3 regions of the Citrobacter meridianamericanus genome follow, and region 2 is predicted to be linked to each of the others. Evidence: predicted binding sites of a transcription regulator. Region 2 holds the regulator's gene; each other region holds the start of a gene.
What was found. Region 2 encodes LexA, which represses DNA repair genes until DNA is damaged. Its sites were predicted from a motif close to TNCTGTATGTACATACAGNA; they were not measured.

Region 1 (10,302 bases), on a different replicon from region 2:
GGCTCTAGATAAAGCAGATTTAATTATTTGCGATGAATTTATACCAGTGCTATTTGATATATGGAAGGAAAATAGACCATACTTGATTGATCTGAAACTGAGTTCATTGCTCGAGATTCATGCTCTTTCATTCAAACATGCGGCTTTTGTCGATGAGGATGAAGTCAGATTTGTACTGAGTTGCGCCCCAGATGATGCAAGAATTAAGTTTCGAGGGAAAGGTCAATTATTGATACCGTACGTATCCTTTGATTTTGATCCTGAATTATTGAAAACGATAACCATTGGACCTGTTGATAATCAGGACTTGGCCTATGAATCTTTATCTATGTTCGCTAGAAAAATCAAACGTAAAGTGCAGGAAAGTAATATCGAGTATGATTTGGTTATTGAAAAATCAGAGGTCCCTTTCAGGAGTATTTAGATAACATTACATCAAGAATAACAGTCGTGTTCATTTTAATTAAGGAGTTTGTATGCTAGGTGCTTCGTTTCATCAGTTTTCAATGGAAGCGCTTCTGGCTAGAAATCATAATTGTACCTAGAGACTGAATCATTGGGGCTATCCTATCTTGAGGGCAACTGCTTGTCTATTGGACAGAATTATCGGAGTGTCCAGATGGCGAGGGTATTAAACCAGCGACGTAAAAAAGCCGCTGGTTCGGCTTTTACTAACGGACATAAAATGTGATTTCGCATGCGAAATCTATTGCATATCATTATTGATATCTTATATTTTCTCTGTATACTGTTTGTGTTGTCATGAAAGCGCGACAACAAACGCAGTGGCAGATAGCTGCTTCTGCACCTGGCGAAACGCCTGACTCACAGGAGTGTGTATGAAATCCCGCAATGAATTCATTTCATTATTGAAATACTCTTTCAAGCCGTGCCGCCCCTTCTCAAACATTTCGCATGCGAAATCTTAAGGACTGTTACATGACACTGAAAATTGGACCTATCGGAAAACTGATCGTTGTATGTAGTCAGAAGGGCGGAATCGTTAAATCGCAGTCATCCAGTGAAATCGCACATGACCTTCGTGAAGCTGGTTTCCGTGTGCTTGAAATTGATATGGACTGGACAACTGGTCTGACGGAGAGGGCATTCCCTGACGGCTTACCTTATGAGATAGAACGCGAACCTTTAAGTAACAGTTTTACACCCGGTGAAGCGAATACATATCAGCTTTTCTTTTCTGAAACAGAGATTCGACCGATTGAGCTTCCTGGCGGGCGCTTTTTTATCGGTGCTACCAGTGAACTTAATGAAATTAACTACCGAAACAGCGACTGCATGTTCGACTTCAGGGACCGTATTGAAGAACTGAAGAAACAGTTTGATTTTATTATTGCTGATTCAGCGCCATCTTATTCAAATGTCATGATCGCAGCGCATATGTCAGCTGATTACCTTCTGATCCCTACCCTGCTGGAGAAGCAGGCCCGTAATGCAGTTGGTAAACAGCTTACTTATATGCAGAAAATTAAGCGGAACTACAATCCTTCGCTGCAGTTCATGGGGACTTATGTGACGCAGACGCAGGTCAAAAATTATAAAAAGCCACTTAAAGAAGGATATCTGGGGCCTATTGATACACTGAACCTGAATCTCCTCATCGAGATCCTTCAGGGAAAAGGCTACTCTGAAGAATACATTCTCGCCTATATATCATTTGTACCTGCTGCTGCAAAAGAAGCGATAGAACTTGGTCTCTCCTTTGATGAATATGACCCCAAATGTCTTCCTGCAATTCAGTATAAAGAACTTACTAGGAAAATTATTCTGCTCGCAGGAGGTAAGTAATGGCCAAGAAACCGTTTATGAGACGACTCCAGGCGCAGCAGGAAATGAAAAAAAATGCATCTGTTGTTTCTGATATTGAACAGGTCATTGCAAATAAACAACCAGATGAGCAGAACCATGATATAGCTGCGCACCAGATTATGGCGGATATTGCCCGTCCGGATATCGAACCTGATGGACAGATAATCCGTGTCGATATAAATCTGGTTTATGCTGAAGAACAAGTGCGACCTGAAGAAGACTTCGAGGAAGATATTATCGATGGTATGGCTGATACCTTCGAAACGATAGGGATGCTTACCCCGCCTCGTTGTTATCCTCGTGACAGACGTGGCTACCAGATATGGTTAGGCGAAACGCGTGTTCGCACTGCCCGCAAGCGTGGTGATACCCACATTGATATTTATGTCGGTAAACCACCACGGGAAAGAAAAGAACGCATCATCGGTCAGCTCATTGAAAATCTGCAGCAGTCTGGTTTGAAACCATTAGCGACTGCAAAATCGTTCTATGAGCTCAAGCATGAGTTCAATATGACGGGTGAGCAGATCGCAAAAACAATGGGTAAGCCTACCTCATTTGTCAGTAAACACCTTCGTCTCATTGATGCACCAGAAAATGTTACCGCCCTTCTCCGGGATAAAATCACATCCGATGTCGATCTGGCATACACACTGATACAGGTAAATGAAAAGTCTCCCGAAGAGGCCGAGAAGCTTGTCGCAGCTGCGCGAGAGTCTGGTATTTCACGTTCGCAGGTTAAAGCTGTTCTTGATGCAGTTAAGAACAAAAGCAAAGGTGAGATTTCGCATGCGAAATCTAAGTCTCAGAACAAAAAACCAACCAAGCTTTTGGACAGTAATTCAGATGTAAAAACATGGCAGGTTGTTGTCGAGATAGACGGTCAGCAAGGGGTAATAATGACTGACCGTGCGCCAGATAAAGCTGGGTATGTGTGGGTGAAAATGGAAACTGGTGAGATTTCAGTTGAGGCTTCTGAACTACGCGTCAAAGGGATGCGCTCTCAGTGATGAAATCAACCCCGTTCACCGAAATGGCCACGGCATTCCGTGGCCAAATTGTCCGCCTCTGGGCGCTTCGATATCCCGGAACTCAATCCGAAGCAGCTGCCGCATTAACAGAAGCAGCTATCAATCTGGGATATGTTACAAGAAGCAGGCCCGTACCCGGTGCGGCGTTACTTTCATGGTCCTCTAACCCGGCTGAAACTCCGTTGTGGGCAGCTCAGACGGCGTTAACATTGATGCTCAGCATCGGCTGGAAGCCAGAAAGTAACCAGGACTGGTGTGGTATGTCGGCGCTGATATTCAGAGCTAATCGTACACTTCCACTTGAGCAGTTAGTCGCTTCCTTGCCTGATAGCATAGACAGGCAAACGGCTACCGGATGGTTCGTGGCGGCAATTGAAGAGGATGCCAGCTACCGTTACAACAGGAAATCCACATGACCTTTCAAGAGCTTGATGCTTGTATCGCAGGCTCTGGCAGACGTTCTATCGCTTCTGCATTAGTCGCTTTTATTCTTGATGCGCTTGATGAAGGACAGGACGGAGTTGATCTTGATGTGTTCCAGAGCCACACGCGCTTCATTCGCAATAATGTAACAACGGTAGCCAGCTATCTGCAGCTACATGGGATTATCCATATACAGTATTACCGTGATGGTGCTGCAGAGCGTCAGTATGAGTCCGTTAATAACTACGGGCGGTGGGCAAAACAGCACTACCAGCTATCTGCAAGCGTTAAAGAACTCTATCGGCGAAATTAGATATTGAGATTTCGCATGCGAAATTTTTACAGGAGCATCACGATGCTTGACGAGGATTACAAGAGAGTTTGCAGTCACTGTTTGAAGAATGACCCGGTTCTCTTTCACATGATCATTAATGACCCGGATTCTTACAGACCATGCGACTACTGTGGTAATGAAGACCGAACCATGTCTATGCATGCATTGGGAAATAAAACTGACTGGCTGATAGAAAAATATTATTCTCCTGGCGAAGTAGACCATGAGTATGGTGTTCAGGAAGGTTCTCCTCTTATCGAGATTCTTGAACAAGAGGTTTCATCCAATATCGATGTGATTAAAGATCTTTCAAAAATACTGTTGGATTGCTGGTTCGAACGGGGAACTGAAGAACATAAATATGGTGAAGATCCACTCTTCATCTCAGCAATATCCATTTCTTCTAAGCTTTCCAACAAATGGGCTTTAATGGAAAAGAAGCTTCGTGAAAGTAATCGTTTTTTCAATCATGATGCCCTTGAAACGTTTGATGAAGTGTTCGGTTATCTCTTTGATAATCACCCTTCAGCCTTTACCGATTTCACTCCAGATACGCCTCTTTATCGTGGACGGATTTTTAAGTCCGAGGATGACATTAAGTCTGCGTTGCACATGCCAGAATCAAGGCTTGGCCCCCCTCCTTCCGATTTAGCACCTTATGGTCGGATGAACGCGAAAGGAATATCTGTATTTTATGGAGCAACATCCAAAACTAATGCCGTTTCGGAAGTCCGTCCTCCGGTCGGTAGTTTCGTAGTAGTTTCTGAATTTCGGGTACTGCGTCCTGTACGTCTCCTCGATTTGACGGTACTCGGCAGAGTGGCTGTAAACGGTGTAAGCCGTTTTGATCCTGAATATCTGGTCAGATATGAACGTAGCCGTTTCATAGCAACACTATCACGCAAACTAGTTATGCCGGTTGTGCCTGAGCTCGCTGAATCGAACTATCTGCTAACGCAAGCTATTGCTGATTATCTGTCTATCACGGACAAATATTCACTGGATGGAATCAAGTTTTCGTCTGCTCAAATGCCTTCTGGCCAAGGGGAGGAAAATGCGTGTAATGTGATCTTGTTTCATAAGTCATCGGCAGTTAAAAACGCCAAACTCAGACGACTGGAAGCGCAAGTTTCAATGTATAGAGAAGACGATGACTACGCTGAGTTTGACCCTCAGATGACAACGACCAATCGTGATTTCAGACGAGAGTTTACCGTTCTCTCCCGAAACAAACCTCAGCAAGACGTACTTGAACTGAAGTTGGATAGTATTGAGATCCATGAAATCAGGGGCGTTAAGTATACATCGTTAGTAACCCCGGTAGGCCATAAAGAGATAAGTTTGTCTGCCGCTGAAGCAGAGATTTCGCATGCGAAATCTGGCTATTCAGATGACGATTTCTGACGAGTTGATACAACCTAGATTTCGCATGCGAAATCTTTCGGTGGCAGATCATCTTATCATTGCCACCGGGAGATCATTCCAGCGCGTTGTGTACGCAGGGGAAAGCATTTCTTGTTTCATTTGCCACTCAGGAGCAATGCCCCGTCCCGCAAACCACACTTTCCCCAGACCGGAATGGTTAATACTATCCAGAACTTGCATCAACTGCTCGCTCCGTTCCCACGGCTGTACTTCATCAAACAAATTCAGCTGCGATACCCCGGTTGGCATGAAATCGTTCAGCATACAGCCTGCCTTTGCGTAACGGTGACCATCCACCCAGATCCTGTCCAGGGCTCTGACGGCAGCGGCAATGATGTCCCGTGTATCCTGCGTGGGGATGAGCAGTTTTTCACTGGCCAGATTACCGTAGTAGGGCTCATTTACGGCGAACGGCGATGTTTTCACAAACACGGCAATATGCCTGCAGAACTGACGCTCGCCGCGCAGCTTTTCAGCTGCACGCTCAGCGTACTGACAAACTGCCTGGCGCATGGCTTCATACGTCGTAACACGCTCCCCAAAGGATCGGCTGCAGACAATCTGCTGTTTCGGCGGAGGCGCTTCTTCCAGCGAAATACAGCTTTCTCCGTTGAGTTCCCGGACGGTTCTCTCCAGCACAACGTTGAAATTTTTCCTGATAAATACAGGGTTCGCGCGCGCCAGCTGCAGCGCAGTTGTTATCCCCATTGTGCTCAGTTTCTTTGAGAGCCTGCGGCCAACCCCCCAGATTTCTTCTACTGGCTGCAGTGATAACAGTTTCTCCGTTCGTTTTGGATTGCCAGTCGTCAGAGCAAGCACGCCCCCAAACTGCCGCCATTCCTTAGACGCCCATTGTGCGCTTTTAGCCAGCGTTTTGGTCGGCCCCATCCCGACACCGATAGTCAGGCCAGTCCCGTTCCTGACGTGTTCACGCAGTTGCCGGCCGAAATCCTCGAAATCGATGCAGCTGTCAATACCCCGCACGTCGAGAAACATCTCGTCAATCGAGTACTGCTCAACGCGTGGCGCCAGCGCTTCCAGATGAACCATGACCCTGTTCGACATCGATGCGTATAGCGCGTAATTACTGGAGAAGGCGATGATCGGCTCCGGAAATTTCATCGACTTCAGCTGAAACCACGGTACCCCCATTTTGATGCCCAGCCGCTTCGCTTCAGGACTTCTCGCAATGACGCAGCCATCGTTATTTGAGAGAACGACGACGGGTTTGTTTCGCAGGTCGGGGCGAAAAACCTTTTCGCAGCTGGCATAGAACGAATTCACGTCAGCAAGCGCGTACATCAGTCCATGCCCCGTGTTTTGTGTATGAAGGCTGTCACCACCCCAAAAATCTGCAGGTCTTCCGGATAGAGAGTGGGATAGGCCGGGTTCATCGGCAGCAGGGCGATACGGGGTGTCAGCTGCAGGCGTTTAACCGTGAATTCGCCATCTGTTTCTGCGATGACAATATCTCCATGCATGGGTTTCTCAGCTTTGTCGACAACCATTAAATCGCCGGAATGCAGACCCATATCCCGCATCGAATCCCCGATAGCCCTGACGAAGAACGTTGCAGCCGGACGCCGGATACAATAGGCATTCAGGTCAAGTTCCTCCTCCGTGTAATCGGCGGCCGGCGACGGAAAACCCGCCGGGCAACGTTCGGTGAACAGCGGGGCAGTGGACTGCACCGGCTCCTGTTCGGGGGCGACAAAAAGTAACATGGCATACCTCTTAAAATACCTGTTTTTATATACAGTATTATTTAAGATATTTCCCGTCCTGCAAGGAGAATTTTACCTGCTCCTGCCAGGTCATTGTTCTGGCAGATAAAACAGGCTCTGGGTTATCCACAGAAACGGTGCATAACCCTGTGAGTGGATGCCGGGTATCTCACCGTCTGCTAAGCCAGTGGCTCTATAAGTTCCCGGCCCTGGTTCCCGGGATTGCCAACAGCCCGGCTGACGGGGTGCCATGTGAAATCTTCGGCGGAAAGACTGCCCTCACGGGCAATGTCTTCCGCCTCTTTACCGGTTGTGTTTTCACTGAGCCATTTACGTGCGGCAGCCGGTGAGTACACGAGCGGTCGCCGATCGTGAATATCCAGCAGTCCCTCATCCGCAGCTGCCGTGACGATCAGGAATCCTTCCTGGTCATTGCCATCCTCAAAAGGTGGTTTCCCGATGACAGCGAGCAGGAGTGGATTTCCGTCCTTGCGGTAAATGAAAAACGGCTGTTTCACGCCGTTTTGCTGTTTCCACTCAAACCAGCCGTCAGCAAAAACAATGGCCCGTCCGTGCTCCCAGAGTGGCCTGAACATCCGGCTGCCGGCCGCAGTTTCACTTCTGGCGTTGATGAGAGTGGGCTTGTTCCACCACTCCGGCGCATAACCCCAGTGAACAGGATCAAGATGCAGCTGCGAGCGGCGTTCACTCAGCAGTAATACACGGGTTCCGGGCGCAACGTTGTAGCGGCCGACGGGCTCCGGATCATACGGGATGTCCCGTTCTGCTTCTTCTCCGAGAAAGGCCAGGTACTCCTCGCGGGAGTTGTACTGCGTAAACCGACCGCACATTATCGTTTCTCCGGTGTAGATTTCGCATGCGAAATCTGTGTTTTCATCAGTTCAGAACATAGGCCGTTTTTCAGGTTCCTGCCATCGTGTGGCCGCCGTGCCGCTACTGTAGCCGGGCCGCTTCGAATGCAAGGGTTCGCTCTGCCGGTGTCCTCACCCGGTCGCAGTTTATTTCAAAGGCTTTACCCGCTGTCTTCCCGTCGTTTTCCGTCTCAATTTTCGCCGTCAAACCGTCCAGCCAGCGTGGGCTTTTTCACTGCGCTGCGGCTTGCGGCACCGCCCCTGCATTCTCCACTTTTCGCCCGGCTGTCGTATCGGCACGGCGTAACTGGCGCCGCATTTGAGAAAGGAGAACTACCATGTCCCGATTTATCCAGGGTAATTGCGTCCATATCATGTCCGGCTTTCCGGATAATGCTGTCGATTTCATTCTCACCGACCCGCCATATCTCGTCGGTTTTCGTGACCGTCAGGGGCGTACCATCGCCGGCGATAAAACCGATGAATGGCTGCAACCCGCCTGCCATGAGATGTATCGCGTGCTGAAAAAAGACGCGCTGATGGTGAGCTTCTACGGCTGGAACCGCGTCGATCGCTTTATGGCCGCCTGGAAAAATGCGGGATTCAGCGTTGTCGGCCACCTGGTGTTTACCAAAACCTACACATCGAAGGCCGCATATGTGGGCTATCGCCACGAATGCGCCTACATCCTTGCAAAAGGCCGTCCGCCCCTGCCGCAAAACCCGTTGAATGACGTGATTGCGTGGAAATATTCAGGCAACCGGCATCACCCGACTGAAAAACCTGTGACCAGTCTGCAACCGCTGATTGAGTCCTTCACACATCCCGGTGCGATTGTTCTCGACCCCTTTGCCGGCAGTGGCTCCACCTGCGTGGCCGCCTTCCAGGCTGGCCGTCGCTACATCGGTATCGAAATGCTTGAGCAGTATCACCGGGCCGGACAGCAACGTCTGGCCGCCGTCCGGCGCGCCATGCAGTACCCGGCCGCCAACGACGTCTTTTATCCGGAGGCCGCGTAATGAACTATGCCGGACACGAAAAACTCCGCGCAGAAGTGGCGGATCTTGCCAACAACATGAGTGACTTGCGGGACGCGCTGAATGGTATGGAGCACCGCTATCGCTTTGATTCTGATGTGCTGACCGAACGCCTGGCCCGTCAGACGCTTTTTCGCATCAATGCCCTGTTTATGGCGGCGTACAACGAAATGCTTGAGCTGGATACCTGCTTTAAGGACTAAGGAGAAAAACATGTACGGAACCTGTGAAACCCTCTGCCGGTTGTTGCGTGAGCAGTATCCCGCAGAAACCCCGCTGAACCTCATTGTCTGGTCCCCGGCGGATATCGAGGCGCTTGCCGATGGAATGGAATATGCCGTTTCGGAACAGGACACAAGGGCGGTACTGGCGCGTATGGACGCCATACCGGAAGAACAACAGCTTGAGTCGGGCGTGTCTGCCGGTGCAGTGATGGATCTGATTGAACAGGTGAAACAGGCCGTTCCGGCGGTGAGTGTGCCGGCTGATCTGCTTGAAACCCTGCTGACCACTGCCGAACAGGCGTTATGGCACAGGGAATGGTCCGCCCGGGATGAGAACCATCCAGTGCCGGAAAGCATTACCCGTCGGCTGGCTGATGCGGCGAAAGTTCGCGCCTTACTCAAAAACTGAAATCAACACGCCGCCCGGGCGGCGTGTACTGACCCCATTCAGAGGAACCCATTATGCAGGAAATCACCACTTTAACCGCCCTTGTGATGCGCCGTGCGCGCGATTTGATTGCTGATTATGGATGGCCTGACCATACCGATGTTGATCAGCGTGATCCGGTAAATAAACCGGGATGGATAAGCATTTATGTCCGTCTGGATGCGGCAAATATTGTTCATCTTCTGCCTTTGCTTTGTACCGGTGAAGTACCCGCAGAGCTGCAAAGTGCCATGACAAAAATAGCCGGGACGCCAGCGCAGATTATTTTATCCGGCAGCCGCTATGCTGACGCGCCGCAGCTTCCGGAGAACGGAACACAGATAGCCTTCCCCTGGGCCGGGGAATGGCTGACGGAGCCGGAGATTCAGGCTGTAACGGACTGCCTGTACCGCGCCGTGCGGGATATCTCCCGGCAGGTCCGGGAAGATTCGCGCCGGATTCAGGCGGCGCTGACCACGCGCGGGAATACGCTGTTTTACCGTCAGACCCGAAATTTCCGTCTGGTTGTGAAGGAAAATGATATGCCCTGCTGGCTGGACGATGATGACAATTTGCCGGTGGTGCTCGATGCCATCCTGAACAAAGGGGCACGCTACAGCAGCGTCGAGTTCTTTGTTATCAGCGACAAAGTTGATCAAATCCTGGCATGTGGCCAGATGTGCGATGTGCTGCGTATTCCGGGCGAGCCTCCGCGCCGGTGGATGGATTTAACCCTGTTACATGAGGTCATGGCAGAAGCGCGTGCAGAAATCAGTCTTGTCCGCAATGCCCTGTCAGCAATCCGGCCAGTGTAGCGAACAGCAGGGGGCGCGGCCCCCTGAATCTACCACGAAGGATAAGGATGTCGCCGGCTCCGCTTTTATGCTCTTCCTCCACGTTGTTCCGGCTTCGCAGTGAGTTACGTCCCGTGCGGCCTGCGGCAAACGCCGTGCCTCTACTGTAGCCGGGCCGCGGCTG
Region 2 (10,302 bases):
GGACGGTGAACCCTGGCTTGCCGGGCGCACAGTGGTGCCTGAATCAACTTTGTGCGGCCCTGAACTGGCCTTACAAAACCTGGGAAAAACCCCACTTGGGCGCTACCTGTTTACGTCATCGACATTGACCCGAGATTTTATTGAGATTGGCCGTGATGCTGCGCTGTGGGGGCGACGTTCCCGCCTGCGGCTGAGCGGTAAGCCGCTGATGCTTACCGAACTTTTCCTACCTGCATCGCCGTTGTACTGAGAGGAAGATAAAGATGGAGTGGAGTCTGACGCAGAATAAGCTGCTGGCGTTTCACCGCTTGATGCGTACGGATAAGCCAATCGGCGCCTTACTGCTGCTCTGGCCTACGCTATGGGCATTGTGGGTGGCGACCCCAGGCATGCCGCAACTGTGGATCCTGGCGGTATTTGTCGCCGGCGTTTGGTTAATGCGCGCCGCCGGATGCGTGGTGAATGATTATGCCGACAGGAAATTTGACGGACACGTTAAACGCACCGCGAATCGACCGCTGCCGAGCGGGGCCGTCACCGAAAAAGAAGCCCGAACGCTGTTCGTCGTATTGGTATTGCTCGCCTTCCTGCTGGTTTTAACGCTCAACACAATGACCATTATGTTGTCCGTTGCGGCGTTAGCGTTGGCGTGGGTTTACCCGTTTATGAAACGCTATACGCATTTGCCGCAGGTGGTGCTGGGGGCGGCGTTTGGCTGGTCTATTCCGATGGCGTTTGCTGCCGTGAGCGAGTCTGTGCCGCTGAGCTGCTGGCTGATGTTCCTCGCCAACATTCTCTGGGCGGTGGCCTATGACACCCAGTATGCGATGGTTGACCGGGATGATGACCTGAAGATTGGCATTAAATCGACCGCGATCTTGTTTGGTCAAAACGACAAGCTGATCATTGGTATTCTGCAGGTGGGCGTGCTGGTGCTGATGGCGCTGGTGGGCTGGCTAAACGGGCTGGGGCTGGGCTATTACTGGTCACTGCTGGTGGCGGGTGCGCTGTTTGTGTATCAGCAGAAGCTGATCGTTAATCGTGAACGGGATGCCTGTTTTAAAGCGTTTATGAACAATAACTATGTAGGGCTGGTACTGTTTTTAGGACTGGCGATGAGCTACTGGCATTTTTGAGTTTGGCTTAGCCTGCAAAATAAAAACCGGTCATTTCGACCGGTTTTTTTTACTTACTCGCCCTGTGTGGCACTCTCGATGGTCAGACGAACATCCGATGTGACCAGTTCAGCCAGCATCTGATAGATCTTCATCGTCTCTTCCGGCTCGGCATCTCCGGTATCGCTAATGAATCCTTCGTCACGCAGCGTCAGCACCAGAGAGCTGAATACCGCTTTGTCGAAGAATTCCGGCGCGTTAATGCCGTGCAGTACGGAGAGGCGTTGCGCCACGGTGCGGCTCTCTTTCTCAAGCGTACCACGGTTGATGGACGGGTTGGCGCTCAGCAGCCAGAAGGTAATGGCGTAGCGTTGCAACGTCTCGCGAGCACCCGCAGCCAACAGCTGGAGCGTACGGGAGCGGGCTGGGTTAATATGCAGTTCGCCATCCTGCTGAGCGATCAATCCCTGGCGCTGCATTTCGCTGGCCAATTCGTCAATCACTCCGGCAAGCTCATTGCGTTCCCAGCGCAGGAACAGCTCGGCTTTCAGCATTGGATACAACGCATCAATATGCTGCTGTAGCGCGACGCGTGAAATACGACGGCGCTGAGTTACAATGGCTGCCATCAACGAAGGCAGAACCAGCATGTGCGCAATGTTGTTGCGATAGTAGGTCATCAATACGGCCTGCTCGCGCGGCAGTATGATGATGTCGCCGATGGTGTCTTTCTCGACCTCAAACTTGTTCATCTGCAAGGCGTGGTCGATCAACTCACTGGCGCTCTGTGCAGGAACAGTTGAGTCTGCTGCGTACGGCACGTTGCGCAGCAGGCTAAGGTAGCAGTCAAGCTGCTCGGTTAACTGTTCACGGGTCAGAGAGCGCTGGCGGGAAGCCAACAGCGCGGTACAACACAGGTTCATGGCGTTGGCCGCGCCAGCGTTGTTAATGCGCACCATCAGATCGGCGGCAATGTTATTCACTGTCGGCGTCAGCCAGGCCGGGCGGATAGACTCGATAGGATCGATAGATTCACGCCACTCCGGCACATGCTGATTGAGGTACGTCATCAGCGGCATCGGCTCGCCAAAGTTAACGTAGCCCTGACCCAGATTACGCAGCTTGCTTAAGCCACGCAGCATTTGTGGCAGACTCTCTTTTTCTTTTGTCGCGCCACGCAGCTCTTTTGCGTAGGTGCCTACTTCCATTACGTGCTCATAGCCGATGTAGATCGGTACGAGGGTAATCGGACGCGTACCGCCGCGCAGCATCGCCTGAATGGTCATCGACAGCGTGCCGGTTTTCGGGTCGAGCAGACGACCGGTACGTGAACGGCCGCCTTCGACAAAATACTCAACCGAGTAACCGCGGCTGAACAGCTCGCCCAGGTATTCACGGAAAACGGTGGAGTAGAGCTTATTGCCCTTGAAGGTACGACGAATAAAGAACGCGCCCAGGCGGCGGAAAATCGGACCTGCCGGCCAGAAATTCAGGTTGATACCGGCAGCGATGTGCGGTGGAACCAGCCCCTGATGATACAGAACGTACGACAGCAGCATATAGTCCATATGGCTGCGGTGGCACGGAACATAAACGATTTCATGCCCATCGTGCGCCAACTGACGTACACGTTCCGCATTATGAACGTTAATCCCCTGATACAGACGGTTCCAGGTAAAGCCCAGAATTCGGTCCGTGAGGCGGATCATCTCGTAGGAGAAGTTGGCGGCAATCTCTTCCATCAGTGCAATGGCATTTTGCTGTGCTTTTTCGTGGGAGATTTTTTTACTGCGCGCTTCATCTTCTACCGCGCGAGCGATCGCTTTTGACGCCAGCAGCTTATTAAACAGATCCTGGCGGGCAGGGAGGCGAGGGCCAACCGCGGCCAGACGCTGGCGAGCAAAATGCATACGCGCCACGCGTGCCAGTTTCTGAGCGATTATCTTATCCGTACCGTGTTCATCCGCCATACGACGCAGGGAGACTGATGGGGAGAAACGGACAAAACTGTCGCGACCCAGCCAGGACACAGCAAAGAATTTCTGTACGCCGTTCAGCATGCGCAGCGGCGGATTGACTTCGCCTTTTTCGCGTCCTGGCGCACGGCCAAACATCACCGAAACCGGCACCATCTGCACATCCAGATCTGGATTGCTGCGATGCAGGTCGAGATAGTTATGGAACAGCTTGATGGACTCTTCTTTCGGCGTGTAATAGGTGAACACGCGCGGGCCGCCGTGAATAAACACGTAGCGCGGCAGCAGAGTCCCGTCTATCTCCAGCGGTTCCAGGGGATCGGGGAGATCGTGCACCAGACATTGGGCACGCAGCGTCAGCAAGTCTGCTTTTGAATTGTACGGTAGGACGTACATAATGGGACGAGACGTATCGAGTCCCAATTCCGGGGCAGGTTCTGCCGGAATAGACTTGCTTTTTACCAGGATGCTTAATGGTAAATTCAGTAATTTGTAGTAAATTCGTGGCCAGCCGGACATAAACGATGTAAAGCCTCTGGTTAATAATGCAAATGCGCTGCAAGGATATCAGAAAGTTTAGTGAATTTCTGTGGTATCCCGTCATACTTCGCGCTGCTTTGCCACCCCCTGAAACAAACGGGGTAACGTTACAATGACATTGACGCTAATAATGTAAAAAGGTTCTTTTTGATGGCCAATAATACCACTGGATTCACCCGAATTATCAAAGCTGCAGGCTATTCCTGGAAAGGTTTTCGCGCCGCATGGATCAATGAGGCGGCATTCCGCCAGGAAAGCGTTGCCGTGCTGCTGGGCGTAGCTATCGCCTGCTGGCTGGACGTCGATGCGATTACCCGCGTGCTGTTAATTGGTTCCGTGATGCTGGTGATGATCGTTGAAATCCTCAACAGTGCGATTGAGGCGGTGGTTGATCGCATAGGCTCTGAGTATCACGAACTTTCCGGCCGGGCGAAAGATATGGGTTCTGCGGCGGTGTTGTTGTCTATTTTCGTTGCTCTGATCACCTGGGGCATTCTGTTGTGGCCGCATTTGCGATAAGGATTCCACATCTTCATAAATCTCCTGCTTTTTGTGCAGTTTGCGGTTCCAAAATCACCTTTAGCTGTATATACTCACAGCATAACTGTATATACACCCAGGGGGCGGAATGAAAGCGTTAACGGCCAGGCAGCAAGAGGTGTTTGATCTCATTAGAGATCACATCAGCCAGACAGGTATGCCACCGACGCGTGCGGAGATCGCGCAGCGTTTGGGGTTCCGTTCCCCAAACGCTGCTGAAGAACATCTGAAAGCGCTGGCGCGTAAAGGTGTGCTGGAAATTGTCTCCGGTGCATCGCGTGGTATTCGACTGCTGCAGGAAGAAGAAGAAGGATTACCGCTTGTCGGTCGTGTGGCGGCAGGCGAGCCACTTCTGGCGCAGCAACACATCGAAGGCCACTACCAGGTCGATCCCTCATTGTTCAAACCGAACGCCGATTTTCTGCTGCGGGTTAGCGGTATGTCGATGAAAGATATCGGTATTATGGACGGCGATTTGCTGGCGGTGCATAAAACTCAGGACGTGCGTAACGGACAGGTTGTTGTTGCCCGTATCGACGACGAAGTCACGGTTAAGCGCCTGAAAAAGCAGGGCAACAAGGTTGAACTTCTGCCAGAAAACAGTGAATTTAAACCTATCGTTGTCGATCTGCGCGAGCAAAACTTCACCATTGAAGGGCTGGCGGTAGGCGTCATTCGTAACGGTGAATGGCTGTAATCATGTATTAATACTGTGGCGCATTCTGCGCCACAGCTAGTTTTCACTTCTTTTCATCAGGCTTTCCTGTATGCCTTTCTTTACCGCCTCTGATAAAGCGCTCTGGCACCTCGCCTTACCGATGATCTTCTCCAATATCACCGTTCCCTTGCTGGGGTTGGTGGATACTGCTGTGATTGGTCATCTGGACAGCCCGGTCTATCTTGGCGGCGTTGCTGTCGGGGCCACGGCGACCAGTTTTCTCTTTATGCTGCTTCTTTTTTTGCGCATGAGTACCACCGGTCTTACCGCGCAGGCATTTGGTGCGAAAAATCCACAGGCGCTGGCGCGCGCGCTGGTACAGCCGCTGATGCTGGCATTGGGCGCAGGGGTACTTATCGCGCTGTTTCGCACGCCGATTATCGATTTAGCGCTGCATATTGTCGGGGGAAGTGAACCTGTACTTGAACAAGCCCGGCGTTTCCTTGAAATCCGCTGGCTCAGCGCGCCAGCCTCGCTGGCGAATCTGGTGCTGCTCGGCTGGTTGCTGGGCGTGCAGTATGCGCGAGCGCCGGTTATCCTGCTGATTGTCGGCAATATTCTCAACATTGCGCTCGATTTATGGCTGGTGATGGGTCTGCATATGAACGTGCAGGGTGCGGCACTGGCAACGGTGATTGCTGAATATGCCACACTGCTTATCGGTCTGATGATGGTGCGCAAAGTCCTGCATATGCGCGGAATATCGCTGGCAATGTTGAAACAGGCGTGGCGGGGCAACTTCCGTCGTTTGTTGGCACTCAACCGTGACATCATGCTGCGTTCGCTGCTGTTGCAGCTCTGCTTTGGGGCCATTACGGTGCTGGGGGCGCGTCTGGGAGGCGATATCATTGCGGTTAATGCCGTACTGATGACTTTGCTGACGTTTACCGCTTATGCACTGGACGGATTTGCCTATGCCGTGGAAGCGCATTCGGGCCAGGCCTATGGGGCGCGGGACGGCAGCCAGTTGCTGGATGTCTGGCGAGCAGCGTGTCGACAGTCAGGAATTGTGGCAATCCTTTTTTCGCTGATCTATGCCTTGTTTGGCGAGCAGATTGTGGCGCTGCTGACCTCACTGTCGCAAATCCAACTTTTGGCCGATCGCTATCTTTTCTGGCAGGTGGTTTTACCGCTGGTGGGCGTGTGGTGTTATCTGCTTGACGGTATGTTTATTGGCGCAACGCGGGCTGCAGAAATGCGTAACAGTATGGCCGTTGCCGCAGTGGGATTCGCCTTAACGCTCCTGACGTTGCCGTGGCTGGGAAATCATGGTTTGTGGCTGGCGTTAACCGTTTTCCTCGCGTTGCGCGGGCTGTCGCTGGCCTTTATCTGGCGGCGTCACTGGCGTAATGGAACCTGGTTTGCCTGATCAGAATGGTTAAAAATTCCGAATAGTAAATAAAACCCAGAATCACTGACTACACTTATTCTCACGTCCAGAGAAAACAGCATGTGTCTGGACATGGCACTCTCGCTATTCACAACCTAACGATGAGGACTTGATGATGAATAAAGACGAAGTCGGCGGCAACTGGAAGCAGTTTAAAGGTAAAGTGAAAGAGCAATGGGGCAAACTGACCGATGATGATATGACGGTCATTGAAGGTAAACGTGACCAACTGGTTGGTAAAGTCCAGGAGCGTTACGGTTACGCCAAAGATCAGGCGGAAAAAGAAGTTAACGATTGGGAAAAACGTAATGATTACCGCTGGTAATTGACCCTTCCCTCCTGAGAGTACAAGGATGTACGCTCTCCCACCTGACTAACGCCCAACTTTCTTCTTCACCTGAATTGTGTGGTCATGCTGGCAGTCGCCTGGATGACGGCATGACTCAACTTCCACACAGGCCGGACACAGCCCGTGGGCTTCAATAACATTATGTCGCAAAGCAAAGCCCATTTTGGCCGCCAGCGTATGCATGATGTCTTCCACACCTTCTGCGCACTCTTCTTTTACCACGCCACAGCGGTCGCAAATGAACATCGCAGAACTGTGCGTTGGCTGATCGAACAGATGACAAAGGACATAGCTGTTGGTGGATTCCACCTTATGCACAAACCCTTGTTCAAGCAGAAAATCGAGCGCGCGATACACGGTTGGTGGTTTGGCCTGCGGCTCGGTTTCCCGCAACAGGTCGAGCAGGTCGTAAGCGCTGATGGCACCTTCCTGCAGGCTCATCAGTCGCAGCACTTCGAGGCGTTGTGGCGTAAGCCGCACGTTGCGTTGCGCACAGAGTTTTTCAGCTTGAGCCAATAACTCTTGCGTAGTGGTTTTGTCCATTTGGCGCCTCGATTTGCGTGGAAGGTTAATCCCTTACTTTAACATGTTCTGCTTAAAACGCCGAGATCCGCCGCGATGTGCTATACCTGAGCCATCGCAATACTGGAAAATAAACATGAAAAGACCCGATTGTATTCGTCACTGGCGTGAAGTTGAGGGGGCCGATGATTCCACCTACCCAGACAGCGATGAGCTGTTTGCCATAGGAGCGCCGCTTGCCCGCAAATTGGGGTTAGGACGACTCGGCATTCATCATGAACGCCTGCCGCCAGGTCGGCGCACGTCTTACCCGCATGCTGAAAGTGATGAAGAAGAGTTTATCTATGTGCTGGAAGGATATCCTGAGGCCTGGATTAACGGTTATTTATGGAAGCTGGAGCCTGGCGACAGTGTTGGTTTTCCTGCAGGTACTGGCGTGTGTCACACCTTTATCAATAACACCAGTGAAGAGGTACGTCTGCTGGTCGTGGGTGAGGCGAACAAAAAATACAATCGCATTTATTATCCGCTTAATCCGGTCTATGCCGCCACGCGCGAGGATCGCTGGGTTGACCATCCGCCGCAGTTTTTTGGATCTCACGACGGAAAACCGGGGCGTAAGTAGCGTTGGTCGGCACCAGAGATGGAGAACTGTGAGGATGTGGCTCACTATCGTAACGGTCTATGCTATAGTAGCGCCCCTTTTTTAACCGGATGCTTGAATATTCGCCATGCTGCCTGAATCTCAGTCTACCGCTTTTCCCGCTCATCGTTTTTCTATCGCGCCGATGCTCGACTGGACGGACAGGCACTGCCGCTACTTTTTGCGCTTACTGTCCAGCCAGACGCTCCTCTATACGGAGATGGTAACTACCGGTGCGATCATTCATGGCAAAGGCGATTATCTGGCGTATAGCGAAGAAGAACATCCGGTCGCATTGCAACTGGGTGGGAGCGATCCGGCTGCACTGGCGCAGTGCGCAAAGCTCGCTGAACAGCGGGGGTATGATGAAATTAACCTCAACGTGGGCTGCCCTTCCGATCGTGTTCAAAATGGGATGTTTGGCGCTTGTCTGATGGGAAATGCGCAACTGGTCGCTGATTGCGTCAAAGCGATGCGTGATGTGGTGTCGATACCGGTCACGGTGAAAACCCGTATTGGCATTGATGATCAGGACAGCTACGAATTTCTGTGCGATTTCATCAACACGGTCTCGGGTAACGGCGAATGTGAGATGTTTATCATCCATGCCCGCAAGGCCTGGCTGTCTGGGTTAAGTCCGAAAGAAAACCGCGAAATTCCACCGCTGGATTATGACCGCGTTTATCAGCTAAAGCGCGATTTCCCGCATCTGACGATGTCGATCAATGGCGGCATTAAATCGTTGGCAGAAGCGAAAATCCATTTGCAGCATATGGATGGCGTAATGGTGGGGCGCGAAGCTTATCAAAACCCAGGTATTCTGGCCTCCGTTGACCGCGAGATTTTTGCCGCTACTACTCAGGATGCCGATCCGGTCGCCGTGGTGCGTGCCATGTATCCCTATATTGAGCGTGAACTGAGTAAAGGTACGTATCTTGGACATGTGACGCGTCATATGCTGGGGCTGTTCCAGGGGATTCCTGGGGCCCGTCAGTGGCGTCGTTATCTGAGCGAAAATGCGCATAAAGCCGGGGCAGATATTAACGTTCTGGAACACGCCTTGCAGCTGGTCGCTGACAAGCGTTAATTTTTCACCAAAAGTTAGTGAATTTCACCACGCCCTGCGCTTTGTCGCGGGGCGTTTGCTTTATAAATCAATATAATAATTTTGGCATGTTTCTTGTAATGCAGTGGAGAGTATTTAATTTCGGGAGAGAGCTATGCTGGAACTACTTTTTGTGATTGGGTTTTTTATCATGCTGATGGTCACCGGCGTATCTTTGCTGGGGGTATTGGCCGCATTAGTGGTCGCCACTGCAGTGATGTTTTTGGGCGGACTATTTGCCTTGATGATAAAACTTTTACCCTGGCTGCTACTGGCCGTTGCGGTGGTGTGGATTATCAAGGCGATAAAAGCGCCAAAAGTCCCACAGTATCAGCGTAATAACCGCCGATTTTACTAAGGTATTGAGCGGTGCGTCACAACCTGTAACATTGCCTTTAGAACCAAATAGGAATTGATTATCAAATCTGTCACTATTGCCAGGTTAACGAATTCATCGAGCTGTACCCTACATACAGCCGAACTAAAAAAAGAAAGGGCTTCCCACGGGAAGCCCTAATTCTTTATTTCCCCGTCATAATTCAAACCGCAGGTGTGTTGGCTGCTTTCATTCACCCCAGTCACTTACTCCAGTAAGCTCCTGGGGATTCATTCAATTGCCGCGTTACTCAGCTTAAAGCCTAGCCCCTTCAGGGTCAGCGCAAGCGCTGCTCAAAAACGCCTAATCATTTTTATCCTGCTGTTTGAATTGTTTAGGGGAAGTCGGAGCATTATGGGATGAGTAAACTCGAGCCCTGCGTGGCCCGGCTTTCCAGCACTTCATGGGCTCGTTGCGCGTCACTTAGCGCAAATTTCTGACCCGGCGCGACATCCACTTTGATCACCCCGCTGGCAATCAGCGAGAACAGCTCATTGCTGGCTTCGGTTAATTCATGGTGGTTGGTGATGTAACCCTGGAGCGAAGGGCGGGTCACGTACAGCGAACCTTTCTGATTCAGAATGCCTAAGTTAACGCCAGTCACCGGTCCGGAGGCGTTACCAAAGCTGACCATCAGCCCTCGACGCTGTAAACAATCCAATGAGGCTTCCCAGGTATCTTTTCCCACTGAGTCATAGACCACCCGCACTTTTTTACCGCCGGTTACCTCTTTCACTCGCTCAACAATGCTCTCTTCACGATAGTTAATGACCTGCCATGCACCGGCCTGCAGCGCAATTTGCGCTTTTTGCGCATTGCCGACGGTACCAATCAGCTTCGCACCCAATGCTTTTGCCCACTGGCAGGCAATCATCCCGACGCCGCCCGCAGCCGCATGGAACAAAAATGGTTCATCAGGCTGAATTTCATAGGTTTTACGCAACAGATAAAAAACAGTTAACCCTTTCAGGAATGAGGCTGCAGCTTGTTCAAATGAGATAGCGTTGGGCAGGATGGCGGCTTTATCG
Region 3 (10,302 bases), 1.3 Mb from region 2:
AAAGTTACACACATCTGTAATCGACAAACGTAAGTAGTAAAACTTACGCGCGAAAGCATCGGTAAGTTGAGAGCCCATGTACACCTTTCCAAATACGGGAGACGTAGTCATTTCTTCCTGCGCCCTGGTGACAAACTTATTCAAGTATTGTCACGGCCAAAGCACCGTATCATTTGACCCAGGTGCAGAGGCTAGAGTGTTTATACTCGTCATACTTCGAGTACATTGTGGTTATGCCGATACTAGCGTGTAAATGACGCTTTTGCCATGTACACTTTCGCTATATAAATATTTATATAGCGACACGATCGTGCATTTTCGCTACAGAATAAGCAAAAACCATAGTTTTGCATTGATATACATCATCTTGCCGTCAGGTCTATATCGTCAGAAAGGGGTAGATCGCAGATAATAAATTTCGCCAGATGCCAACTGGATAATTGCTGAAAACACGCTATTTACGGTACTGTAGCGCCGATCAATTGATATCAGGAAACTCTATGCGCACTCGCACCCTGGCAGATTTGGACCGCGTTGTCGCTCTCGGCGGAGGGCATGGATTAGGACGCGTTCTTTCCTCACTTTCCCCTTTAGGCTCACGCCTGACGGGTATCGTCACCACGACCGATAACGGCGGCTCGACAGGCCGTATTCGTCGCTCTGAAGGCGGGATCGCCTGGGGAGACATGCGTAACTGTCTCAACCAGTTAATTACCCAGCCCAGCGTCGCATCCGCTATGTTTGAGTATCGTTTTGGCGGAAATGGCGAACTTTCCGGGCATAACCTCGGAAATCTGATGTTAAAGGCACTCGATCACCTCAGCGTGCGGCCTTTAGAAGCCATCAATTTAATTCGTAACCTGCTGAAGGTCGATGCGCATTTAATTCCGATGTCGGAGCTGCCAGTGGATCTGATGGCTATCGACGATCAGGGGCATGAAGTCTATGGCGAAGTGAATATCGATCAGCTCACTATCCCTCCTCAGGAGCTGATGCTGTCGCCAAAAGTCCCCACCACGCGGGAAGCGGTTGAAGCTATCGCCGAAGCGGATTTGATTCTGATAGGGCCAGGCAGTTTTTACACCAGTCTGATGCCGATCCTGCTGCTCGACGATCTGGCGCAGGCGTTACGTCGCACGCCGGCCCCGATGGTCTACATCGGTAATCTCGGCCGCGAGTTAAGCCTGCCAGCAGCCAGCCTGACACTCAACGATAAGCTGGCAATCATTGAACAGTATGTTGGCAAGAAAGTGATTGATGCCGTAGTTGTGGGCCCGAAAGTGGATGTTTCCACCGTTACCAATCGCGTTGTCATTCAGGAAGTGCTGGAAGCCAGCGATATTCCCTACCGCCATGATCGCCAGCTATTGCATAGCGCGCTGGAAAAAGCGGTACAGGCGTTAGGCTGAGCGAATTTGCCTGATGGCGCTGACGCTTATCAGGCATACACAACCTTGACGTTTCCAGGCCGGATGACGGGTCTCCCCCACCTTCAACAACGCGTTAAGACGCCGCGATAAACAGCTCGCGCAACTGATGCAACTGGTCGCGGATCGTCGCGGCCTCTTCAAATTCAAGATTCTGCGCATGCTGCATCATTTGTCCTTCCAGCTCGTGAATCTTCTGCTGCAGCGCTTTTGGCGTCATATCCAGTTCGACAACCTCAGACTTCGCACCTGCGCGTGACTTCCCTTTGCCTTTCGCCTTGGTCTTCGCAATATTCTGACCCAACGCCAGAATATCGACCACTTTCTTATTCAGCCCCTGCGGCGTAATGCCGTGTTCTTCGTTATAAAGCTGCTGTTTCTCACGACGACGTTCAGTTTCACCAATCGCTTTGGCCATTGAGGCGGTAATTTTGTCGCCGTAAAGAATAGCCTTACCGTTGATGTTACGCGCCGCACGACCAATGGTCTGGATCAGCGAACGTTCAGAACGCAGGAACCCTTCTTTGTCTGCGTCCAGAATCGCCACCAGCGAGACTTCAGGCATGTCCAGGCCCTCACGTAACAGGTTGATACCCACCAGCACGTCAAACTCGCCCAGACGCAGGTCACGAATGATTTCCATGCGTTCCACGGTATCGATGTCAGAGTGCAGATAGCGCACTCGCTCACCGTGTTCTTCGAGATATTCGGTGAGGTCCTCCGCCATGCGTTTGGTGAGCGTAGTGACCAGCACACGTTCGTTAATCGCCGCACGGGTGCGGATCTCCGACAGCAGATCGTCAACCTGCGTCGCCACCGGACGCACCTCAATGACCGGATCCAACAGGCCGGTCGGTCGTACTACCTGATCGACCACTTCATCACCAGATTTCTCCAGCTCATAGTTACCCGGCGTCGCTGAAACGTAGATGGTTTGTGGAGCCAACGCCTCAAACTCTTCAAATTTGAGCGGACGGTTATCCAGCGCCGAGGGCAGACGGAATCCGTATTCAACCAGGGTCTCTTTACGCGCCCGGTCTCCGCGATACATGCCGCCAATTTGTGGGATTGTGACGTGGGATTCATCCACCACCAGCAGACCGTCGGCAGGCAGGTAATCAAACAGCGTCGGCGGCGGCTCGCCGGGGCCACGCCCGGACAGATAGCGGGAGTAGTTTTCAATCCCCGAGCAGTAACCCAGCTCATTCATCATTTCCAAATCGAACTGTGTACGCTGGCTTAACCGCTGTTCTTCCAACAATTTGTTATTTGCCAACAGAATTTTACGCCGCTCTGCCAGCTCAACTTTGATTTCTTCCATCGCCTGCACGATACGTTCGCGCGGCGTCACGTAGTGCGTTTTAGGATAGATGGTGTAGCGCGAAATCGTGGATTCGACCTGCCCGGTGAGCGGGTCAAACAGCGATAAGCGTTCAACCTCTTCATCAAACAGTTCCACACGCAGCGCGATGTCGTCGGATTCAGCCGGGAAAATGTCGATCACTTCACCACGCACACGGAAGGTCCCGCGCTGAAATGCCTGATCGTTGCGGGTGTATTGCAGTTCCGCAAGGCGGCGCAGGATCGCGCGTTGATCGATAATCATCCCTACCGTCAGATGCAGCATCATCTTCAGGTACAGATCCGGATCGCCCAAACCATAGATAGCGGAAACGGAGGCCACGACGACGACATCCCGACGCTCCAGCAGCGCTTTGGTTGCCGACAGGCGCATCTGCTCAATATGTTCGTTGACCGAAGCATCTTTCTCGATGAAGGTGTCAGAACTGGGTACGTAGGCTTCCGGCTGATAATAGTCGTAGTAAGAGACGAAATACTCCACCGCGTTATCCGGGAAGAACTCTTTCATCTCACCGTACAGCTGAGCAGCAAGCGTCTTATTGGGGGCCAGCACCATGGTAGGACGCTGCAAGTCCGCAATCACGTTAGCGATGGTGAATGTTTTCCCAGACCCCGTCACCCCCAGTAGCGTCTGATGCGCCAGACCATCCTCCAGCCCTTCTTCCAGACGGCGAATTGCCTCAGGCTGATCGCCAGAGGGTTTAAAAGCGGAATTAAGTTTGAACGGTTTACTCATGAGCAGCTACCTGAAGCAATGGGCGGGCAGGTGTGTAATTTTACTCGCAGTGGTATATTTTGCCAGTAAAAAATACTGGATGAAAAAACAGTAACACGCCAGAATATTTCTGATACGCCATCTGAACGAGCGTGAGTACAGGCTAAAATTTGGCCAGAGACAAGATAAAACACCAGCAAAAACGTGTTATCCCCAAAGCAATGACTTTTTTAACATTTGTCAAGCTACCCGATGAAAGTTTTGTGGCAACACATGACACTTCTGCGACAGCCATTGCTTTTATCTAACTTTCTGTAATTTAATGATTATTATCACAAGCCGTCTTTCGCATCAATTTAGTCGCAACCCGCGTCTTCTCTCGCTTACATTGTGTTTTCTAACTCTAATACACAAGGTTATCCACAGGAATAGTGGATAACTGCCTCCAACCCGTATGGACTGTAGCCTGGCAAAAACACCCTGACTCTCTTTTCCGCAGGCATAAAAAAAAATTATCGCTATTTTTTGATATTTATCAGCTAACGAAGCAACCTGGAATGGCCGGGATCTTGCTCGCATTTTCATCATTTTCCTGCCTGCACCATCACGATACCGCCAGGCACTGGCAATGTGCACAAAACAGCCCTTCCCATCTGATGAACCGGACATTTTTGCGCTTTTAGTATGCTATCACGCTGTTTCTACCACGAATCCCGCTTCTGGCAAGAGAATTGCAGGTTTCTTCCGACGACCTGTTAGTGGGGCCGATAACATCATGATGGAGAAATCTATGTTGAGTCTTCGCGCAGTGAATCACTATTACGGCAATCAACACTCATTGTGGGATGTGGATCTCGACCTGCTGCCCGGCAAATGTACCGGCGTGCTGGGGCTTCCGGGGATGGGAAAGACTACGCTTGCCAATTGCATTATCGGCAATTTACCGATTGAAAGCGGAACCATGTTCTGGCATCAGGCTGGCGCACCGCCGCGCGACCTGAGTCCGATTCCGACGGCAAATCGCATTGCGCTGGGTATTAACTACGTTTCACAAGAGAGACGGATTTTTTCACAACTAACGGTCGAGGAAAATCTGCATATTGCGCGTCAGGCGGTTGAAGAAAGCGAAACGATGAACAGCAGCGATATTTACCACCTGTTTCCACAGCTTTTCGAACTGCGTCAGGTCAAAGGAGTGGCATTGTCGGAGGAAAATCAGCACCAGCTTGCGCTCGCCAGCGCGCTGGTCACACGCCCGCGCCTGCTGATCCTCGATGAACCCACGCGAGGAAGTGGTCAGGCTTATATCCACAGGCTGGGTAATCTGATTGTCAAGCTAAGCCAGGAACTTGGCATCGCCATTATGCTCGCGGAGCAGAGCCTGCCGTTTATTCGACGGGTCGCCGATTGCTATTGCCTGTTACACCGTGGGCGTAACGTAGCGCAGGGGCAAATAACACCGTTCGGCGACCCGCTAATTAACGACTGGGGGACAACGCAGATAAAGCGCTAAGATCGATATAATGCCCTGTTGATGCCTGCTCCGGCTTTTCTGCCAGCCAGGGAATTTCCCCCAGCAGCGGTGCCGCAAGCACACGCCTGAGCGTCGCCATATATTCTGCATGACGTTTTCCAGGCGGCGTCACATCATTGGCGACCCATCCGGCAAGGGTCAGTCCGGCCTGCTGCACCGCCTGAGCGGTCAGCATGGCGTGATTGATGCAACCAAGCTTAACGCCAACCACCAGAATCACCGGCAGTTGCTCCGCTTTTACCCAGTCAGAAAAACTCAGTGTTGGCGAAAGCGGCGTAAACCATCCGCCCGCGCCTTCTACCAGTACCCATTCAGCCTGCTCTTCCAGCGTGCGTAATCCCGCAGACATCACGGAGGCCTGAATGGGGCGCCCTTCGTCAGCACTGATGATATGCGGTGAGGTAGGTTCCGCGAAGGTATACGGATTGATGGCTGCATAATCCACGGCTACAACGCTATTGCGCTGTAGAGCCAGCGCATCGCTATTGCGCAGTCCTTCAGCCGTTATTTCACTACCGGACGCCACGGGCTTATAGCCGACGGTTCGTAATCCCAACAACCCCGCCGCCTGGAGCAGCGCGCAGCTGGCAATAGTTTTACCCACTTCGGTGTCTGTCCCGGTGACAAAATACGTGCTAGTCACGTTGAATCACTCCCAAAAATAGATGATAGGTCAGCGGATATCTCCCCTGCTGCTGGGGCCAGGCTAACTGCACCTGGTGCAACTGTGAACGAGTAAGTAAGCGCTGCTCGCGGCCATCATGCAAATGCGTCGCGCCGATGCCTTTCAGCGAGCGCATGGCGCTTAGCGCGTCGTTAAACCACAGCGTGATGGCATGAGACTGGTAGTCAACATTCCAGCCATCCAGGGCGCTTTCCAGCTGTTCCACGGGCAAAAAACGGTTGGCATGCTCCCGGTCATCAACCGCTCGCCACGCCTGACGCAGTTCTGGCATCGAGCCGTGTGCCAGGGTACTAAACGCCACTATCCCGCCCGGGCGTACCACCCGGTACAACTCGCTTAACGCGCCGCGTAAATCGCTACACCACTGCACGGCCAGATTGCTCCAGGCCAGGTCAAAAGTGGCGCTCGCCTGCGGTAGAGCTTCGATATCCGCCAATAAATAGTGATGAGCAACATCGTGACGCTGTGCTTCTGCCAACATTTGCGCCGACAGATCCAGGGCGCTGACTTTGCTCCCCTGCTGCCGCCAGTAACGACTCATACGCCCCGGGCCACAGCCCGCATCCAGCACGTGGTCGAACTGACGACCATCCAGTCGTGCCAGTAACGCATCGGCGCTCTGGCGCTGGAGTTCAGCGTGTTGTTCGTAGAGGGAAGCCGCGCGACCAAACGCGGCGGCAATGGCTTGCTTATCAACCTGCGCCATGCAGCACCTCCAGCAAGCGGTCGATGTCCTGGGGCTCATGCGCCTGGGTCAGCGTGAGACGAAGTCTGGCGGTGCCGACCGGCACGGTGGGTGGACGGATTGCCGTCACCCAGCATCCCTGTTGCCGTAATACCTGCGCCAGTTGCAAGGCTTTATGGTTGTCGCCAACGATCAGCGGCTGAATAGCGCTGTCTGAATGCGCCAGCACTAAATCAGGGGTCGTCATGCCGGCGCGAAAACGCCGGATAAGCATTGTCAGTTTTGCTCTGCGCTCGTCACCTTCACGGCTGCGGATCACTGTCAGCGCAGCGCGTAAAGCCTGAGCCTGCGCCGGAGGCATACTGGTGCTGTAAATCAGATGACGGGCAAACTGCAGCAGATAATCGGCCACGCTGTCTGAACACAGGATTGCCGCGCCGCTGACGCCAAATCCCTTCCCGAAGGTCACCACTAACAGCTCAGGTTTCACCTGTTGATGGAAGCATGAACCGCGCCCTTCCTCACCGGTAACGCCTATACCGTGGGCATCATCCACCAGCAGCCATGCGCTTTGCCGCTCAGCCGCCGCGTGGATTTCAGCCAGTGGCGCGCTGTCGCCATCCATGCTGAACACGCCTTCGGTCACCACCAACTGCTGCCCCGGACAGGAGGCAGCCAGCAGACGTTCCAGATGCTGCGCATCGTTGTGGGTAAAGCGACGTAGCACGGCGGGGCTAAGGCTCGCAGCCTCCAGTAGCGAGGCATGGCTGAGTCGGTCGGCGACAATCCGATCCTCTTTGCCCATCAGCGCGGTAATGACCGCCTGATTAGCCGCAAAACCGGAGATGAACAACAGCGCCCGCGAATAGCCCAGCCAGTGGGCCAGTTCTTCTTCCAGCGCCTGATGCGCAACCGAATAACCGCTGACATGACCCGAGCCACCGCTGCCGACCCCAAAACGCTCTGCCCCCTGCTGCCAGGCACAAATAATCTGAGGGTGGTGGCTTAAGCCAAGGTAGTCGTTGCTGGAGAAATTCAGATACCGGCGATCGTCTGCCTGCAGCCAACGACCGGCGCCCTGCGTCACCGCATAGCGCCGACGCAGGGCATCGGCAGAACGACGCAAAGCGAGCGCATCGTCTATTTTTTGCTGCCAGGTCATACGGTTGCCGCGTTGTAGTAATCGTCGGTATCCGGAGTACGCAGCGCCTGTTCCAGACGTTGCTGCTGTTCGTTATCGCCCGCCAGCACCGCCGTTTGTTGCGGATTCAGACCCAGTTTGCGGAACAACAACAGGTCTTTATCTTCGTTCGGGTTCGGGGTGGTCAGCAATTTGCAGCCGTAGAAAATCGAGTTGGCCCCGGCCATAAAGCACATTGCCTGGGTTTGTTCGTTCATCTGCTCGCGTCCGGCAGAAAGACGCACGTACGACGTCGGCATCATGATGCGCGCAATGGCGATAGTACGAATAAAATCAAACGCATCCACATCGTCGTTATCGGCGAGCGGCGTGCCCTTTACTTTCACCAGCATGTTGATGGGAACGCTTTCTGGCGGGGTGGGTAGGTTCGCCAGTTGCAGCAGCAGACCCGCGCGATCGGTGACCGTTTCCCCCAGTCCCACAATCCCGCCGGAGCACACTTTAATGCCCGCCTCACGCACTTTATCCAGCGTATCCAGGCGCTCCTGATACGAACGGGTGGTAATGATATTGCCGTAAAATTCCGGCGAGGTGTCGAGGTTGTGGTTGTAGTAGTCCAGACCCGCATTGGCCAGGCGCTGGGCCTGAGATTCGTCCAGCGTGCCCAGCGTCATACAGGCTTCCAGCCCCAGTTCTTTCACGCCCTGAACCATCTGTTCCAGGTAAGGCATATCGCGTTCGTGAGGATTCTTCCACGCCGCACCCATGCAAAACCGCGTTGAACCGGCTTGTTTCGCCTTACGTGCAGAGTCCAGAACCTGTTCAACTTCCATCAAACGTTCCGTTTCCAGGCCGGTTTTATAGCGGGAACTTTGCGGGCAGTATTTACAATCTTCCGGGCAGGCACCGGTCTTTATCGACAACAATGTACTGACCTGAACCTGCTGCGGATCGAAGTGCTGACGATGAATCTGCTGCGCTTCAAACAGCAGATCCAGCAGCGGTTTTTCAAATAATTCGGTGACTTGCGACATTGTCCAGCGAGAAGAATGAGCCATATTGGTATACGTTTCGTTGTCAGTTTGGTGTAGACTCGTAAACCTAAATCTTTTTAATTTGGTTTACAAGTCGATTATGACAACGGACGATCTTGCGTTTGACCAACGCCATATCTGGCACCCTTACACCTCCATGACCTCCCCGCTGCCGGTTTATCCGGTGGCGCGTGCCGAAGGTTGTGAACTGATATTAGCCAACGGTGAGATGCTGATTGACGGTATGTCATCCTGGTGGGCGGCGATCCACGGTTACAACCATCCACAGTTGAATGCCGCGATGAAAACGCAGATTGATGCTATGTCGCACGTGATGTTTGGCGGCATTACCCATGCCCCGGCCATTGCGCTGTGTCGCCAGTTGGTGGCGATGACGCCAGAGGCGCTGGAGTGCGTTTTTCTCGCGGATTCAGGTTCGGTCGCCGTGGAAGTCGCGATGAAAATGGCACTGCAATACTGGCAGGCCAAAGGCGAATCCCGTCAGCGTTTCCTGACATTTCGTAACGGTTATCACGGCGATACTTTCGGCGCGATGTCGGTCTGCGATCCTGACAACTCAATGCACAGTCTGTGGAAGGGTTATCTGCCGGAGAACCTGTTTGCGCCCGCTCCGCAAAGCCGGATGGGCGGCGAATGGGACGAACTGGATATGGTGCCTTTTGCCCGTCTGATGGCCGCACATCGCCACGAAATTGCGGCGGTGATCCTTGAGCCGATTGTGCAGGGTGCTGGCGGCATGCGCATGTACCATCCTGAGTGGTTAAAGCGCATCCGTAAAATGTGTGACCGGGAAGACATTTTGCTGATTGCCGATGAAATCGCCACCGGATTTGGTCGCACGGGCAAGCTGTTTGCCTGTGAGCACGCCGATATCACTCCGGACATTTTGTGCCTTGGCAAAGCGTTAACCGGCGGAACCATGACCCTTTCCGCTACCCTGACCACGCGTCAGGTCGCAGAAACCATCAGCAACGGTGAAGCCGGATGTTTTATGCATGGTCCAACTTTCATGGGTAATCCACTGGCCTGCGCCGTCGCCTCCGCCAGCCTGTCGTTACTCCAAACCGGCGAGTGGCGTTCGCAGGTAGCGGCCATAGAAACGCAGCTTCGGACAGAACTCGCCCCGGCGGCAGACTCCGGTTGGGTCGTCGACGTGCGCGTGCTTGGTGCCATCGGCGTCATCGAAACCACGCACCCGGTGAATATGGCCGCGTTGCAAAAATTCTTTGTCGAACAGGGCGTGTGGGTAAGACCGTTTGGTAAGCTCATTTATCTGATGCCGCCGTACATTATCAAGCCCGAACAATTGCGTCGCTTGACCCAGGCCGTCAACGAGGCTGTGCGCAATGCAACATTTTTTAGCGATTAATCAGCGGTAAGCTCTACGGTTTCTGACTACACTTTTTGGCTAACGAGAGGAGTCAGCATGAAACTAATCAGTAACGATTTGCGCGATGGCGAAAAGCTTCCTCATCGCCACGTCTTTAACGGCATGGGGTATGACGGGGATAACATTTCCCCGCATCTGGCCTGGGATGACGTACCCGCTGGGACCAAAAGCTTTGTCGTAACCTGCTACGATCCTGATGCGCCAACCGGCTCCGGCTGGTGGCACTGGCTGGTGGTTAACCTGCCTGCAGATACCCGGGTTTTACCGCAAGGGTACGGCTCAGGGTTGGTTGCGTTGCCGGAAGGCGT

Region 1: the regulator LexA is predicted to act here: its motif matches at 6,782-6,801, upstream of umuD (translesion error-prone DNA polymerase V autoproteolytic subunit).
Region 3: the regulator LexA is predicted to act here: its motif matches at 3,599-3,618, upstream of uvrB (excinuclease ABC subunit UvrB).

What each region holds. Positions count from the first base shown of each region.
Region 1 is NZ_CP101038.1:67,401-77,702, forward strand. Features, by position in the region: gene NMD08_RS27750 (hypothetical protein) at 1-424, shown strand, start outside; gene NMD08_RS27755 (ParA family protein) at 940-1,806, shown strand; gene NMD08_RS27760 (ParB/RepB/Spo0J family partition protein) at 1,806-2,837, shown strand; gene NMD08_RS27765 (hypothetical protein) at 2,837-3,274, shown strand; gene NMD08_RS27770 (hypothetical protein) at 3,271-3,594, shown strand; gene NMD08_RS27775 (RES family NAD+ phosphorylase) at 3,766-5,019, shown strand; gene NMD08_RS27780 (Y-family DNA polymerase) at 5,068-6,342, opposite strand; gene umuD (translesion error-prone DNA polymerase V autoproteolytic subunit) at 6,342-6,764, opposite strand; gene NMD08_RS27790 (SOS response-associated peptidase family protein) at 6,944-7,615, opposite strand; gene NMD08_RS27795 (DNA methylase) at 7,975-8,655, shown strand; gene NMD08_RS27800 (hypothetical protein) at 8,655-8,876, shown strand; gene NMD08_RS27805 (DUF1380 family protein) at 8,887-9,306, shown strand; gene NMD08_RS27810 (hypothetical protein) at 9,360-10,139, shown strand.
Region 2 is NZ_CP101036.1:4,918,058-4,928,359, reverse strand. Features, by position in the region: gene ubiC (chorismate lyase) at 1-250, shown strand, start outside; gene ubiA (4-hydroxybenzoate octaprenyltransferase) at 264-1,136, shown strand; gene plsB (glycerol-3-phosphate 1-O-acyltransferase PlsB) at 1,190-3,610, opposite strand; gene NMD08_RS23940 (diacylglycerol kinase) at 3,782-4,150, shown strand; gene lexA (transcriptional repressor LexA) at 4,260-4,868, shown strand; gene dinF (MATE family efflux transporter DinF) at 4,939-6,258, shown strand; gene NMD08_RS23925 (CsbD family protein) at 6,395-6,604, shown strand; gene zur (zinc uptake transcriptional repressor Zur) at 6,653-7,171, opposite strand; gene NMD08_RS23915 (cupin domain-containing protein) at 7,287-7,775, shown strand; gene dusA (tRNA dihydrouridine(20/20a) synthase DusA) at 7,882-8,880, shown strand; gene pspG (envelope stress response protein PspG) at 9,014-9,256, shown strand; gene NMD08_RS23900 (quinone oxidoreductase) at 9,627-10,302, opposite strand, start outside.
Region 3 is NZ_CP101036.1:3,621,650-3,631,951, forward strand. Features, by position in the region: gene moaA (GTP 3',8-cyclase MoaA) at 1-78, opposite strand, end outside; molybdenum cofactor riboswitch at 66-211, opposite strand; gene yvcK (uridine diphosphate-N-acetylglucosamine-binding protein YvcK) at 501-1,409, shown strand; gene uvrB (excinuclease ABC subunit UvrB) at 1,504-3,525, opposite strand; gene NMD08_RS17865 (ATP-binding cassette domain-containing protein) at 4,295-5,017, shown strand; gene bioD (dethiobiotin synthase) at 4,983-5,681, opposite strand; gene bioC (malonyl-ACP O-methyltransferase BioC) at 5,674-6,429, opposite strand; gene bioF (8-amino-7-oxononanoate synthase) at 6,416-7,570, opposite strand; gene bioB (biotin synthase BioB) at 7,567-8,607, opposite strand; gene bioA (adenosylmethionine--8-amino-7-oxononanoate transaminase) at 8,684-9,973, shown strand; gene NMD08_RS17895 (kinase inhibitor) at 10,031-10,302, shown strand, end outside.